Regions from separate parts of the Paenibacillus rhizovicinus genome, predicted to be linked through region 2. Evidence: a T-box and tRNA genes for the amino acid it is inferred to sense, from the RefSeq annotation. Region 2 holds a T-box; the other regions hold tRNA genes.
What was found. A T-box is a leader RNA that pairs with one kind of tRNA and senses whether it is charged. The one in region 2 lies ahead of tyrS (tyrosine--tRNA ligase), so its partner is inferred to be a tRNA-Tyr.

Region 1 (4,256 bases), 3.2 Mb from region 2:
TCCTCGCTCTCGGAGGCCAGCTCGCACTGCCAAAATATGCGCTGCCGGGGATGGCGTGGCAAGGGTACTACCTGGATACGGAAGGGAATATCTTCGGTATTCATCAGCCTGACGAGAACGCCAAATAGCATTAGCTATGCTTAATCGTGCATAACGTAATTATAAGCCCGGCCTCCCGTGGCCGGGCTTGCATGCGCAATCGCATACAGGACTTGTCCCAATAAAGGAGGCTGAGCCGTATTGGAGACGCCATGTTTAATCATCGATGCGAAGCGAACGAGGAACAACATCGAACGGATGGCTGCGCGCGCGAAAGCATTGAACGTGCAGCTAAGGCCCCATGCCAAGACCCATAAGCTCCCCTCGCTTGCCGCGGAACAGATTGCCGCAGGCGCGGTCGGCATCACGACGGCCAAGGTCTCCGAAGCCGAAGTGATGGCACGGCACGGCATCGGGGATATTTTTATCGCGTATCCGCTGGTCACGCGGAGCAAAATCGAACGGGCCATCAAGCTCTCTCGCCAAATCCGGTTAATCGTCGGTACCGACAGCTACGAAGGGGCGCTGCGTCTGTCCGAAGCAGCCGAGCAGCAAGGCGTTGTCCTCGAGGTCCGTCTGGAAATCGATACCGGACTCAAGCGCACAGGCGTGCTGCGCGAGCATGCCCAAGAGCTCGCTTCCCTCATTCATAAGCTGTCCCATCTGCGGCTTCAAGGCATCTTCACCTTCCGCGGGCCGCTGCTTGACGGCAGGTCCACGCTTGAACTGGAACGCGCAGGCATCGAAGAAGGGACATGGATGGTGCAGCTCGCCGACGAAATGAGGGCCCTGGGCATTCCCGTCGCCGATGTCAGCGTCGGTTCGACGCCTACCGGCTTATATGCCGCAACGGTCAAAGGCGTAACCGAGATCCGTCCCGGCACTTATATCTTTAATGACGCGATGCAAACGAAGCTTGGCGTATCGACTTGGGAGGATTGCGCCGGATCGATTTTGGCTACAGTCATCAGCAGACCCAGCCCGGATTATGCAGTCATCGACGGCGGAAGCAAGACGTTCGCTACAGACGTGCAGCCGAATACGGAGCCGCTGCTGCTGCATGGTTTTGGCCATGTGGTTGAACTTCCGGAGGCGGTATTGGAGCGGATGACCGAGGAACACGGCATGCTGCGGCTGCTTCCCCATCACGAGCTGAAGGTCGGCGACCAGATACATATCATCCCGAATCATATCTGCAGCACGCTGAACCTGCACAACAAACTATACTGGGCCGAAGCCGGCCGATTCGATGAGCGGCCGATCTTGGCCCGCGGAATGCTTGAATAGCCATGCTAGCTCGTTTATCAGCTTGGATTGGGAGGAGAACGAAACCATGTCCGTTATCGAGAACCGATTGAAAGAACTCGGCATCGAGCTTCCTGCCGTCGGCAAGCCCAAATTCAGCTACATCCCCGCAAACCAAACCGGCAACCTGCTCTATCTCTCCGGTCAGGACTGCCGCATTGACGGCGTGTTGATGTTTGAGGGCAAGCTTGGCAGCGAGCTCACCATTGAACAAGGGCAGCAAGCGGCGCGTCAAGTCATCATTAACTGCCTCGCCGTCATGAAACATCATCTCGGCGATCTCGATCGTGTCGTCAAAATCGTCAAAATGCTCGCCTTCGTCAACAGCGCCCCGGGGTTCGCCGATCAGCCTTACGTCGTCAACGGCGCTTCCGATTTCCTAATCGACGTCTTCGGCGAGAACGGCCGGCACGCGCGATCCGCGATCGGTACGAGCGAGCTGCCCTTTCACACGCCCGTAGAAATCGAACTTATCGTAGAGATACGCGACTAGTCCCATCGAACCCGTTAGCAGCCAAAAAAGAGGCCTTTATCCGTTAGGATACAAGGCCTCTTATCATTAAGGTAAGCGGGTGATGGGAATCGAACCCACGCCATCAGCTTGGGAAGCTGAAGTTCTGCCATTGAACTACACCCGCAATCAAGCAGATATGGTCGGGATGACACGATTTGAACATGCGACCCCCTGGTCCCAAACCAGGTGCTCTACCAAGCTGAGCTACATCCCGTGAACAAAAGCAAATTCAAAACGAAACAGCCAAGGCGCCACCCAGATTCGAACTGGGGGTGAAGCTTTTGCAGAGCTTTGCCTTACCACTTGGCTATGGCGCCATACAAAAATGGAGCGGAAGACGGGAATCGAACCCGCGACCCTCGCCTTGGCAAGGCGATGCTCTACCGCTGAGCCACTTCCGCAATTGGTGCGGTCAAGAGGACTCGAACCTCCACGTCATTGCTGACACTAGAACCTGAATCTAGCGCGTCTGCCAATTCCGCCATGACCGCAAATATGTAATGGTGCGGTTGATGGGACTCGAACCCATACGCCCAGTGGGCACTACCCCCTCAAGATAGCGTGTCTGCCAATTCCACCACAACCGCATAAAACAAGGAAAAGTGAGTCATGTAGGATTCGAACCTACGACACCCTGATTAAAAGTCAGGTGCTCTACCAACTGAGCTAATGACTCAAACTAAAATGGCTGGGGATCTAGGATTCGAACCTAGGGAATGACGGAGTCAAAGTCCGTTGCCTTACCGCTTGGCTAATCCCCAATAAAAATGGTGGAGGATGATGGATTCGAACCACCGAACCGTGAGGAAGAGATTTACAGTCTCCCGCGTTTGGCCACTTCGCTAATCCTCCATGAAAATGGTGCCGGCGATAGGAGTCGAACCCACGACCTACTGATTACAAGTCAGTTGCTCTACCAACTGAGCTACACCGGCATATGTTGTTGCTTGTCTTAAATGGTGGCTCGGGACGGAATCGAACCGCCGACACGAGGATTTTCAGTCCTCTGCTCTACCGACTGAGCTACCGAGCCTTACTTGGTTATAATGGCGGAGCCGACGGGATTCGAACCCGCGGTCTCCTGCGTGACAGGCAGGCATGTTGGGCCACTACACCACGGCTCCACATTATAATTTCTCGGTAAGACACCGAAAGTAAATTGGTTGCGGGGGCAGGATTTGAACCTGCGGCCTTCGGGTTATGAGCCCGACGAGCTACCGGGCTGCTCCACCCCGCGTCATTTCAAGCCTTGCTATGCATTTATGGTGGAGGCTGACGGGATCGAACCGCCGACCCTCTGCTTGTAAGGCAGATGCTCTCCCAGCTGAGCTAAGCCTCCATAATGTTTAACCCCGGGTTCCCCGAAAAGTACTCGGATTAACCTGCAGCGCATTACTTCACTTTTGGGGGTAAATTGGTGACCCGTAGGGGACTCGAACCCCTGTTACCTCCGTGAAAGGGAGGTGTCTTAACCACTTGACCAACGGGCCTTGAACAAGAATAAGAAGAGTTCTGGCGGAGAGCGAGGGATTCGAACCCTCGAGACGCGGTTAGCGCCTACACGATTTCCAATCGTGCTCCTTCGACCACTCGGACAGCTCTCCAGAAATGGCTCCCCGAACAGGACTCGAACCTGTGACAACTCGATTAACAGTCGAGTGCTCTACCAACTGAGCTATCAGGGAATAGGTGAAACAAGTATTGGTGGAGCCAAGCGGGATCGAACCGCTGACCTCCTGCTTGCAAGGCAGGCGCTCTCCCAGCTGAGCTATGGCCCCGTAAAGGAAGATATGGTTGGCCTTAGTGGACTCGAACCACCGACCTCACCCTTATCAGGGGTGCGCTCTAACCAGCTGAGCTAAAGGCCAATAAAAAACCCACTGCAAGGTGGGATACTCTTTAAATGGTCATAGAGATAACACCTTGAAAACTGGATACGAAATCATTGCAGAACATTTAGCTGGTTGTCTCTGGGTAGAGACGTTAGGATAAGCCCTCGACCGATTAGTATTCGTCAGCTCCACGCATTGCTGCGCTTCCACCTCGAACCTATCAACCTCGTCGTCTTCAAGGGGTCTTACATACTGGGAAATCTCATCTTGAGGGGGGCTTCACGCTTAGATGCTTTCAGCGCTTATCCCGTCCGCACTTGGCTACCCAGCGATGCTCCTGGCGGAACAACTGGTACACCAGCGGTGCGTCCATCCCGGTCCTCTCGTACTAAGGACAGCTCCTCTCAAATTTCCTACGCCCACGACAGATAGGGACCGAACTGTCTCACGACGTTCTGAACCCAGCTCGCGTACCGCTTTAATGGGCGAACAGCCCAACCCTTGGGACCTACTTCAGCCCCAGGATGCGATGAGCCGACATCGAGGTGCCAAACCTCCCCGTCGAT
Region 2 (4,256 bases):
TCGTGATGCCGAGTTTTCTCGCGAATTTCCAGGCTTCCGGAATCGTTACGATATTGTTGAACACTTTAAGTGCCGGAATATTCAGCGAGCGGTTCAGCGCATCCCTAGCCGTCACGAGGCCGTAAAATTTGTTCGTGACGTTCATCGGAATGTGATAGCCCTTCTGACCGTCCTTCATGACGATCGGCGAATCGTCGATGACGCTTGCCGGCTGAATAAGTCCTTTGTCGATGGCAGGTAAATAAGCCGCAATGGGTTTCATTGTGGAGCCCGGCTGACGCGTCATCTGCGTCGCGTGGTTTAACTGCTCCGTATAGAAGTCGCGGCCTTCCAGCATGCCGAGAATGGCGCCGGTTTTGTGATCCAGCATGATCGCGCCTGTCTGCTCCAAGCCTTTCTCCTTGCTGTCGCCTCCGAAATTGTTCGGATCCGACCCGACTTTATGCATGGAGTTGTACACTTTCTTATCGATCGTGGTGAAGATGTGATAACCGCCGCGGAGCAGATGCTGCCGGGCTTCTTCAAGCAGCGGTGCATTTTCCTTCTTCTTGACGTCTTCCGGTGTCAAGTTCGGATTCTCGTGCAAGAGCAGCAGCTCCGCCGCTTGGCGTTCGGATTCCAGCATCAGGAACGGGAATGTCGAGTATGCTTTCTCCGTCGGCTTGGCCAGCGAACTCTCGACGTCGAAGGCCAACGCCTCGTCGTATTGCTCTTGACTGATCCGGCCTGTTTCCAGCATTCGTTTCAATACGATATGCTGTCTGTCCATGGCGAGTTTGAATCCGGATGGATTAAACTTGCCCTTGCTCGTGAAAGCCGTATAAGCGGACGGACGCTGCGGCAAACCGGCCAAGTACGCGGATTGCGCGATATTGAGCTGGTTCAGGTCGGTAATGTTGAATATGCCTTTGGCAGCCGCCTTAATGCCATACAGATTGTAGCCGCTGTTACCCGTGCCGAATTGGACCTTATTCAAATAAGCGGTCAGAATTTCGTCCTTGGTCATGAAACGTTCAATCCGCAGCGAGAGGAAGATTTCTTTCGCTTTACGGCTGTCTGTTTTATCGAGCGTCAGGAAAACCTGACGTACCAGCTGCTGGGTCAGCGTGCTGCCGCCGGTTTGCGTATCCTCGTTCAGCAGCTTCTGCTTGACCGCCCGGCCAAGTCCGTTGAAGTCGACGCCGATGTGCTTGTAGAAGTTATTATCTTCCGTCGCCAGAACAGCGTTGATGACCTGTGGGGGAATGTCTTCCCGCTTGATCAGGCGCCGATCCTCTTCTGTGCGCAATTGACCCACGGGAGTTTGTCCATCATTGAAATACACGAAGCCCGTAATGGAGTTCTCATCGATCTTCGCTTCGATTTCCTCTCTAGAGCGAACGGGTTCGTCTTTTACGAATGAGGCCACATAGCCGGCTACTGCGGCTGCACCGAACAATCCGATTAAAATACCGAAGATAAAGAGCCATTTAAATGTTACGAACGTCACGATTCCAAAAGTCCGCCATTTGCTGTATCCTTTTGTGTGCGGTTGACGGTCTTGATCCATAGAATGATTAGCCTCCTCCGATTAACGTCATTATTATAGCATAAATCGCCAATCGAGTAGGAGTCTTTGGCCGACGAATTTGTCTATGCTTCGACCATTTCACCGCTTGTTACGGGCTTCCGTTGACTTTGTTTGCACGTCTGTGGTATAACGGGACACAAGAAAGAAACGGGATCGGCCGACTTACCGCCGGCGCTGCGTGTTTCTTCCGGAATCATGGATTTAATTACAATTGCATATTGATACGCGTTGACAGGCATCAGTAGAGATGCGGGCCGCGATTCCAGAGAGCCGGTGGATGGTGCAAACCGGTACGTGCCGCATGTCGAATTACCGCCTCGAGCCGATCGGACGAACGAACGTTTTCCAGTCCCTTGGAATCGTTTCTCCAGTAGTCTGCATCCGGATAATATCCGTTACGATAATGAAGTGAGAGCCGCATGTTCGGCCTTCCCGGCAGTTCGCTGCACGGAAGCCGGCGGCTCTAACGAGGGTGGTACCGCGAGCAAATCCTTCTCGTCCCTTGAGGACAGAAGGATTTTTTGTTATTTTCCGAAAAGGGGATGGGCTCGCATGGTGAAATGGGAACAATTGACGGCTGCGCAGCAGCAGGAAGTCGAGCGTCAAATGGCGGTTATTCGACGAGGCGTTGTCGAGATCGTGCCGGAAGACGACATGAAAGCAAAGGTCATACATGCAGTTGCGACAGGCAAGCCGCTTAAAGTGAAGTTGGGTCTTGATCCTTCCGCGCCGGATATTCATATCGGGCATACGGTCGTACTGCATAAGCTCAGACAATTTCAGCAGCTCGGCCACGAAGTCCAGCTTATTATTGGCGATTTCACGGGACGCATCGGGGATCCGACGGGGAAATCCGAGACGCGCAAGCAGCTCAGCGAAGAAGACGTGAAGCGTAACGCCGAAACGTACCAGAAGCAAATCTACAAGCTGCTCGATCCGGCCAAGACAACGGTGTACTACAACTCCGAATGGCTCGGTCCGATGAACTTCGCGGAAGTCGTGGCACTGTCGGCGAAATTGACGGTCGCTCGCATGCTGGAAAGGGACGATTTTACGAAGCGGTACCAATCCGGCCAGCCGATCAGCATACATGAATTTTTCTATCCGCTTATGCAGGGCTACGATTCCGTGACGCTTGAAAGCGACGTCGAGCTCGGCGGCACGGACCAGAAGTTCAACGTGCTGATGGGCCGCACCTTGCAGAAGGAATACGGCAAAGCGGCGCAGGCCGTCATTATGACCCCGCTCATCGAAGGCCTTGACGGCGTGAACAAGATGAGCAAGAGCTTGGGCAATTACATCGGCATCGATGAAGAGCCGAACCAAATTTACGGCAAGTCGATGTCGATTCCGGACGCGCTCATGCTGAAATACTACGAATTGGCAACGGATATCGGCAGCGAAGAGCTGGATCGGCTGCGAGACGGCATTGCAGATGGCAGCAAGCACCCGCGTGACGTCAAAATGGCGCTTGCCCGCAATTTCGTGCACATGTACCACGGCGAAGAAGCGGCGGCGGCGGCCGAGCGGCATTTCATTACCGTATTTCAGAAGCGGGCGCTGCCGGACGATATTCAATCCGCTACGCTGTCCGTCTCCGAATTGCAGGATGGCCGCATCGGTATTCTGAAGCTGCTGACGAAGCTCGAACTCCAGGTTTCTTCCAGCGAGGCGAAACGAAGCGTTCAACAAGGCGCCGTACGCATCAACGAGCACAAAGTCGAGGACTGGTCGGCAGAGATTACGCTGGCTGATGGAGACATTGTACAGGTTGGCAAACGGAAATTCGTGAAAGTGGTTCTTCAATAATGGAAACCGGTACTAAGCTTATCGTGCGAATGCGTTCGCAGGGTAAGCTTATTTTATTATCTCCTCCGAACCTTCCAATACATTCAATCCGTGCATCCATCTGCCCATGCAGGTGATGCAATTCTGACGTCGAGCGAAACTTCTCGGCACGCCTGTCGTAATAAATAACGGATGGAATTCTAAAATATGGAATCGCAAGAATTGGAGGGAGGGCATGGAAGGCTTATTTCTCGGCTGTTTATTCGGCGGCATATTGTTCGCGATCGTCAGCGTGGTCTTGGGCGACTGGCTCAGTCTCGCGCTGGACGGCATGCTCGATTTCTTGTCGCTGGACGGCGTACCCGTACTCCAGCCGACTGCGATCGTCGGCGGAATTACCGTTTTCGGCGGAGCGGGATTGCTGCTCCTGCATCACAGTGCACTCGGCACTGCCGCGATTGTAGTCATTGCTGCCCTGGGCGCCATAGCGGCTGCAATCGGCCTTTATTATCTGTACATTCGTCCCATGGAACGGAGCGAACATTCGACCGGTTATTCCATGAAAGAACTGACCGGCATGCGAGGCGAAGTGACGGTGCCGATACCGTCCAGCGGGTTCGGGGAAGTAACGGTGAAGACCGGGATGGGTTTGACGAACCATATCGCCGCGAGTTTTGACGGGGCTGAGCTCGCAGTAGGCTCCCGGATTGTCGTCATCGGCGTAGAAGACCATACGCTCCTCGTTTCGAAATTGGAGCTCTAAACGCAGTAAGAGAGGGGAATTTATTCACATGCCTGATTACTTAATCATCCCAGCCGCCGTCGTAGGCGTTCTGATCCTGCTAGGTCTTGCCTTCTGGGCAAGGTACCGAACCGTAGGACCGGATAAAGCGATGAT
Region 3 (4,256 bases), 1.6 Mb from region 2:
GATCAGCAGAATCCGCACCAGCGTCGCATCTACATTCAACAACTCGGCAAGTCCGCCGCAGAGGCCGAACAACTTTTTGTCGCGTCGCGATCGATACAGCTTCTTCATTGCGATTTCCATCCTTCCTGCTGCAGTTTGCGCTTCAATTGCTCCATTTCGCGCTCAATCACATTTTGTACCGACTGTCCTGCACTAGTAACCCAATCCTGTCCTGCCTTGCGCAGGTCGCGGAGACTGCGAGCCTCCAGCTCCATGTCGCTGATTCGGTCGTCCAGCCTGCGGAATATCCCGGAGGATTGCTGACCTGGCGCAGAGTTGAAAACGCCATTTTGCGTGTAACGCTCGTTCAATCGCTGTTGCAGCCGAAGCGACTCCATCCGTGCCGCAAAATACTCCCGCTTATCGTAAACGCTCTGATACTCGCTGCGAAGCTCGCGAAGCTGTTCTTCCAGCTCTCTGATGCTTTGAGCGGCTTGTTCATACAACTCGCGGTACTGAGCGGCGCGCTCTTCGCTTGACGCTTTCTCCATCAGAGCGATGCGGGCAACATGCTCTTCGCCTGCTTTCAACGCGATGATGGCTTGCTGTTCGCGTTTTTCTTTCAATTGCTCCGCTTGCAGCCATTGCGTTTTCAAATGGTTGCCGTGTCCTGCGCACTGTTGATACAATTTCTCGGCCTGAATGATTTCCTCCCGCGTCGACCATAGAAACTGATCGATCAGCTTAACGGGATCCTCGGCCTTCTCCAGCCGCTCGTTCAACGTCGCAGCCGTCATGTCCCTCACTCTTCGCAAAATGCTCATTGCTTGATCCTCCTTCGTTCCGAACGTTAACGATTATTGCGGCTTATCCGAAATGTCTTTTACCGTCATTACTGCGATTCAAACCAGGTGATAGATTAAATTCGCTTTCCTTTAAACATCGCCACGCCCCATACGATCAATACGATCGCAAGCAGAAGCGAGAACAAGCCGAAGAGTTTCGGGAGAAGCATCAAGCCGCCTACGACGATCAGGATCGAGCCGATTACTTTGCTGTCGTTTCTAACCCCGACAACGCCAAGACCAATCAGGATGAAAGGCATCAGAAGTCCAACGATCCAACCGAGGTGAATGCCAAGAAACTTCATCACCATCAATCCGCCAAAAACAACCAAAACCGCGCCAAGTGCATTTTTTCCGTTCATGTTATGTCACCGCCTCTCAATTCGATCAATCTTACTAGCTCATTACGTGCTTTGCGTTGCTGATGTTTCGTTTCTTGCTTATGTCCTTATTGTAGGTTGTTTTCGCATTCTTCAAAACGGACCCGCGACGGTATTTCACCCTAGACCTCAGGCGGGGACTCTACAGACCCTCAGACTGAACTGCCGCTTTCATACGCAGCCTATCACATTATCCGCTTCTCCGGTGTAGTTCTGATGAAGATATAAGTAGAGATGACAAAAAGCCTGCAAGATCAGTGATCCAACAGGCTTGAATAAGCGATTTTCCTAATCCACGTACTTCAGCACGTCAATCCGAATAAGCAATTACCTGTACTAACTCATTCAATACATCCAAGCTTCTTCTCGAATCATCGATATGATCGGAAATGGAGTCCAACCGCTTACTCACCATACTTAATTCGCTTTTGATGTCTTTCAATACGGCAATCAGTCTTTCTTCGAAGTCGGTCATCGGCATCCTCTCCTCAACATCGTTTACAGATGTATATGTACAAAGCGCCGAGAAGTTGAACAACACTATAAACGAAAAAACGCCGACTGGACTATGTCCAATCAGCGTCTATGTTTTCGTTATTCATTGTAAAAGTGGTGCCGGCGAGAGGACTCGAACCTCCACGGTTTCCCTCACGATTTTGAGTCGCGCGCGTCTGCCATTCCGCCACGCCGGCATTTTTTGTTGGCGTGCCCTAAGAGATTCGAACTCCTGACCTTTTGATTCGTAGTCAAACGCTCTATCCAGCTGAGCTAAGGGCACAAATTAATGAAGTTGTGGAGGCGCCACCCAGACTCGAACTGGGGGTAAAGCTTTTGCAGAGCTCTGCCTTACCACTTGGCTATGGCGCCAGATGAAGAATGGAGCGGAAGACGGGAATCGAACCCGCGACCCTCGCCTTGGCAAGGCGATGCTCTACCGCTGAGCCACTTCCGCGTAAATGGCTGGGGATCTAGGATTCGAACCTAGGGAATGACGGAGTCAAAGTCCGTTGCCTTACCGCTTGGCTAATCCCCAACATTTAATTTCATACTTATAGTTAAAATGGGGCGACCGATGGGAATTGAACCCACGAATGCCGGATCCACAAACCGGTGCGTTAACCACTTCGCCACGATCGCCATATATAACTATTTGAAATTGGCAGGGGCAGCAGGAATTGAACCCACACTAACGGTTTTGGAGACCGCTGTTCTACCCTTAAACTATGCCCCTATAAAAAAGTGGTGGAGGATGATGGATTCGAACCACCGAACCGTGAGGAAGAGATTTACAGTCTCCCGCGTTTGGCCACTTCGCTAATCCTCCATGAAAATGGTGCCGGCGATAGGAGTCGAACCCACGACCTACTGATTACAAGTCAGTTGCTCTACCAACTGAGCTACACCGGCATATTAACTTATTGCTTGTCTTAAATGGTGGCTCGGGACGGAATCGAACCGCCGACACGAGGATTTTCAGTCCTCTGCTCTACCAACTGAGCTACCGAGCCTTACTTGGTTATAATGGCGGAGCCGACGGGATTCGAACCCGCGGTCTCCTGCGTGACAGGCAGGCATGTTGGGCCACTACACCACGGCTCCACATTATAATTCTCGGTAAGACACCGAAGATAATTGGTTGCGGGGGCAGGATTTGAACCTGCGGCCTTCGGGTTATGAGCCCGACGAGCTACCGGGCTGCTCCACCCCGCGTCATTAGAAATCATTGCTATGCAATTATGGTGGAGGCTGACGGGATCGAACCGCCGACCCTCTGCTTGTAAGGCAGATGCTCTCCCAGCTGAGCTAAGCCTCCATGTTTGAGCGACAAGTAATACTATAACTCATTTACTATGCTCATTGCAAGTCATTTTTTGAAGAATTTTTAGAGAAATTGGTGACCCGTAGGGGACTCGAACCCCTGTTACCTCCGTGAAAGGGAGGTGTCTTAACCACTTGACCAACGGGCCGTATCTGGCGGAGAGCGAGGGATTCGAACCCTCGAGACGCGGTTAGCGCCTACACGATTTCCAATCGTGCTCCTTCGACCACTCGGACAGCTCTCCAGAAATGGCTCCCCGAACAGGACTCGAACCTGTGACAACTCGATTAACAGTCGAGTGCTCTACCAACTGAGCTATCAGGGAACAGTATGTTATTCGGGCAACTTACACCCTGAAAACTGGATACGAACTTTTGCGAAGGTTTCTTGCTTAGCTTAGCTAAAGAGCATGTTCTTGGATAAGCCCTCGACCGATTAGTATTCGTCAGCTCCACGCATTGCTGCGCTTCCACCTCGAACCTATCAACCTCGTCGTCTTCAAGGGGTCTTACATACTGGGAAATCTCATCTTGAGGGGGGCTTCACGCTTAGATGCTTTCAGCGCTTATCCCGTCCGCACTTGGCTACCCAGCGATGCTCCTGGCGGAACAACTGGTACACCAGCGGTGCGTCCATCCCGGTCCTCTCGTACTAAGGACAGCTCCTCTCAAATTTCCTACGCCCACGACAGATAGGGACCGAACTGTCTCACGACGTTCTGAACCCAGCTCGCGTACCGCTTTAATGGGCGAACAGCCCAACCCTTGGGACCTACTTCAGCCCCAGGATGCGATGAGCCGACATCGAGGTGCCAAACCTCCCCGTCGATGTGGACTCTTGGGGGAGATAAGCCTGTTATCCCCAGGGTAGCTTTTATCCGTTGAGCGATGGCCCTTCCATGCGGTACCACCGGATCACTAAGCCCGACTTTCGTCCCTGCTCGACTTGTAGGTCTCGCAGTCAAGCTCCCTTATGCCTTTGCACGCTACGAATGATTTCCAACCATTCTGAGGGAACCTTTGGGCGCCTCCGTTACATTTTAGGAGGCGACCGCCCCAGTCAAACTGCCCACCTGACACGGTCCCTGTACCGGATTACGGTACCAGGTTAGAACTCCGATACGATCAGGGTGGTATCCCAACGATGCCTCCATCGAAGCTGGCGCTCCGATTTCTAAGGCTCCCACCTATCCTGTACAGATCGTACCAAAGTCCAATATCAAGCTGCAGTAAA

Region 1: it has a tRNA-Tyr gene. The T-box ahead of tyrS (tyrosine--tRNA ligase) is inferred to sense a tRNA for this amino acid. The anticodon was not compared.
Region 3: it has a tRNA-Tyr gene. The T-box ahead of tyrS (tyrosine--tRNA ligase) is inferred to sense a tRNA for this amino acid. The anticodon was not compared.

The regions. Positions count from the first base shown of each region.
Region 1 is NZ_CP048286.1:3,244,469-3,248,724, forward strand. Features, by position in the region: gene GZH47_RS14390 (VOC family protein) at 1-128, shown strand, start outside; gene GZH47_RS14395 (alanine racemase) at 241-1,326, shown strand; gene GZH47_RS14400 (RidA family protein) at 1,373-1,837, shown strand; tRNA gene GZH47_RS14405 (tRNA-Gly) at 1,912-1,982, opposite strand; tRNA gene GZH47_RS14410 (tRNA-Pro) at 1,996-2,072, opposite strand; tRNA gene GZH47_RS14415 (tRNA-Cys) at 2,105-2,175, opposite strand; tRNA gene GZH47_RS14420 (tRNA-Gly) at 2,185-2,259, opposite strand; tRNA gene GZH47_RS14425 (tRNA-Leu) at 2,263-2,349, opposite strand; tRNA gene GZH47_RS14430 (tRNA-Leu) at 2,360-2,445, opposite strand; tRNA gene GZH47_RS14435 (tRNA-Lys) at 2,462-2,534, opposite strand; tRNA gene GZH47_RS14440 (tRNA-Gln) at 2,544-2,619, opposite strand; tRNA gene GZH47_RS14445 (tRNA-Tyr) at 2,627-2,710, opposite strand; tRNA gene GZH47_RS14450 (tRNA-Thr) at 2,718-2,793, opposite strand; tRNA gene GZH47_RS14455 (tRNA-Phe) at 2,816-2,891, opposite strand; tRNA gene GZH47_RS14460 (tRNA-Asp) at 2,906-2,982, opposite strand; tRNA gene GZH47_RS14465 (tRNA-Met) at 3,019-3,095, opposite strand; tRNA gene GZH47_RS14470 (tRNA-Val) at 3,122-3,197, opposite strand; tRNA gene GZH47_RS14475 (tRNA-Glu) at 3,274-3,348, opposite strand; tRNA gene GZH47_RS14480 (tRNA-Ser) at 3,372-3,462, opposite strand; tRNA gene GZH47_RS14485 (tRNA-Asn) at 3,468-3,543, opposite strand; tRNA gene GZH47_RS14490 (tRNA-Ala) at 3,561-3,636, opposite strand; tRNA gene GZH47_RS14495 (tRNA-Ile) at 3,650-3,726, opposite strand; rRNA gene GZH47_RS14500 (23S ribosomal RNA) at 3,843-4,256, opposite strand, start outside.
Region 2 is NZ_CP048286.1:6,401,672-6,405,927, forward strand. Features, by position in the region: gene GZH47_RS28610 (transglycosylase domain-containing protein) at 1-1,549, opposite strand, end outside; T-box leader at 1,790-2,076, shown strand; gene tyrS (tyrosine--tRNA ligase) at 2,126-3,379, shown strand; gene GZH47_RS28620 (NfeD family membrane protein) at 3,594-4,121, shown strand; gene GZH47_RS28625 (flotillin lipid rafts scaffold protein FloT) at 4,150-4,256, shown strand, end outside.
Region 3 is NZ_CP048286.1:4,809,419-4,813,674, reverse strand. Features, by position in the region: gene GZH47_RS21690 (PspC domain-containing protein) at 1-108, opposite strand, end outside; gene GZH47_RS21685 (PspA/IM30 family protein) at 105-803, opposite strand; gene GZH47_RS21680 (LiaF transmembrane domain-containing protein) at 899-1,186, opposite strand; gene GZH47_RS21675 (hypothetical protein) at 1,515-1,679, opposite strand; tRNA gene GZH47_RS21670 (tRNA-Leu) at 1,815-1,896, opposite strand; tRNA gene GZH47_RS21665 (tRNA-Arg) at 1,906-1,982, opposite strand; tRNA gene GZH47_RS21660 (tRNA-Cys) at 1,998-2,071, opposite strand; tRNA gene GZH47_RS21655 (tRNA-Gly) at 2,082-2,156, opposite strand; tRNA gene GZH47_RS21650 (tRNA-Gln) at 2,162-2,237, opposite strand; tRNA gene GZH47_RS21645 (tRNA-His) at 2,266-2,341, opposite strand; tRNA gene GZH47_RS21640 (tRNA-Trp) at 2,362-2,435, opposite strand; tRNA gene GZH47_RS21635 (tRNA-Tyr) at 2,445-2,528, opposite strand; tRNA gene GZH47_RS21630 (tRNA-Thr) at 2,536-2,611, opposite strand; tRNA gene GZH47_RS21625 (tRNA-Phe) at 2,637-2,712, opposite strand; tRNA gene GZH47_RS21620 (tRNA-Asp) at 2,727-2,803, opposite strand; tRNA gene GZH47_RS21615 (tRNA-Met) at 2,838-2,914, opposite strand; tRNA gene GZH47_RS21610 (tRNA-Val) at 2,942-3,017, opposite strand; tRNA gene GZH47_RS21605 (tRNA-Glu) at 3,097-3,171, opposite strand; tRNA gene GZH47_RS21600 (tRNA-Ser) at 3,177-3,267, opposite strand; tRNA gene GZH47_RS21595 (tRNA-Asn) at 3,273-3,348, opposite strand; rRNA gene GZH47_RS21590 (23S ribosomal RNA) at 3,439-4,256, opposite strand, start outside.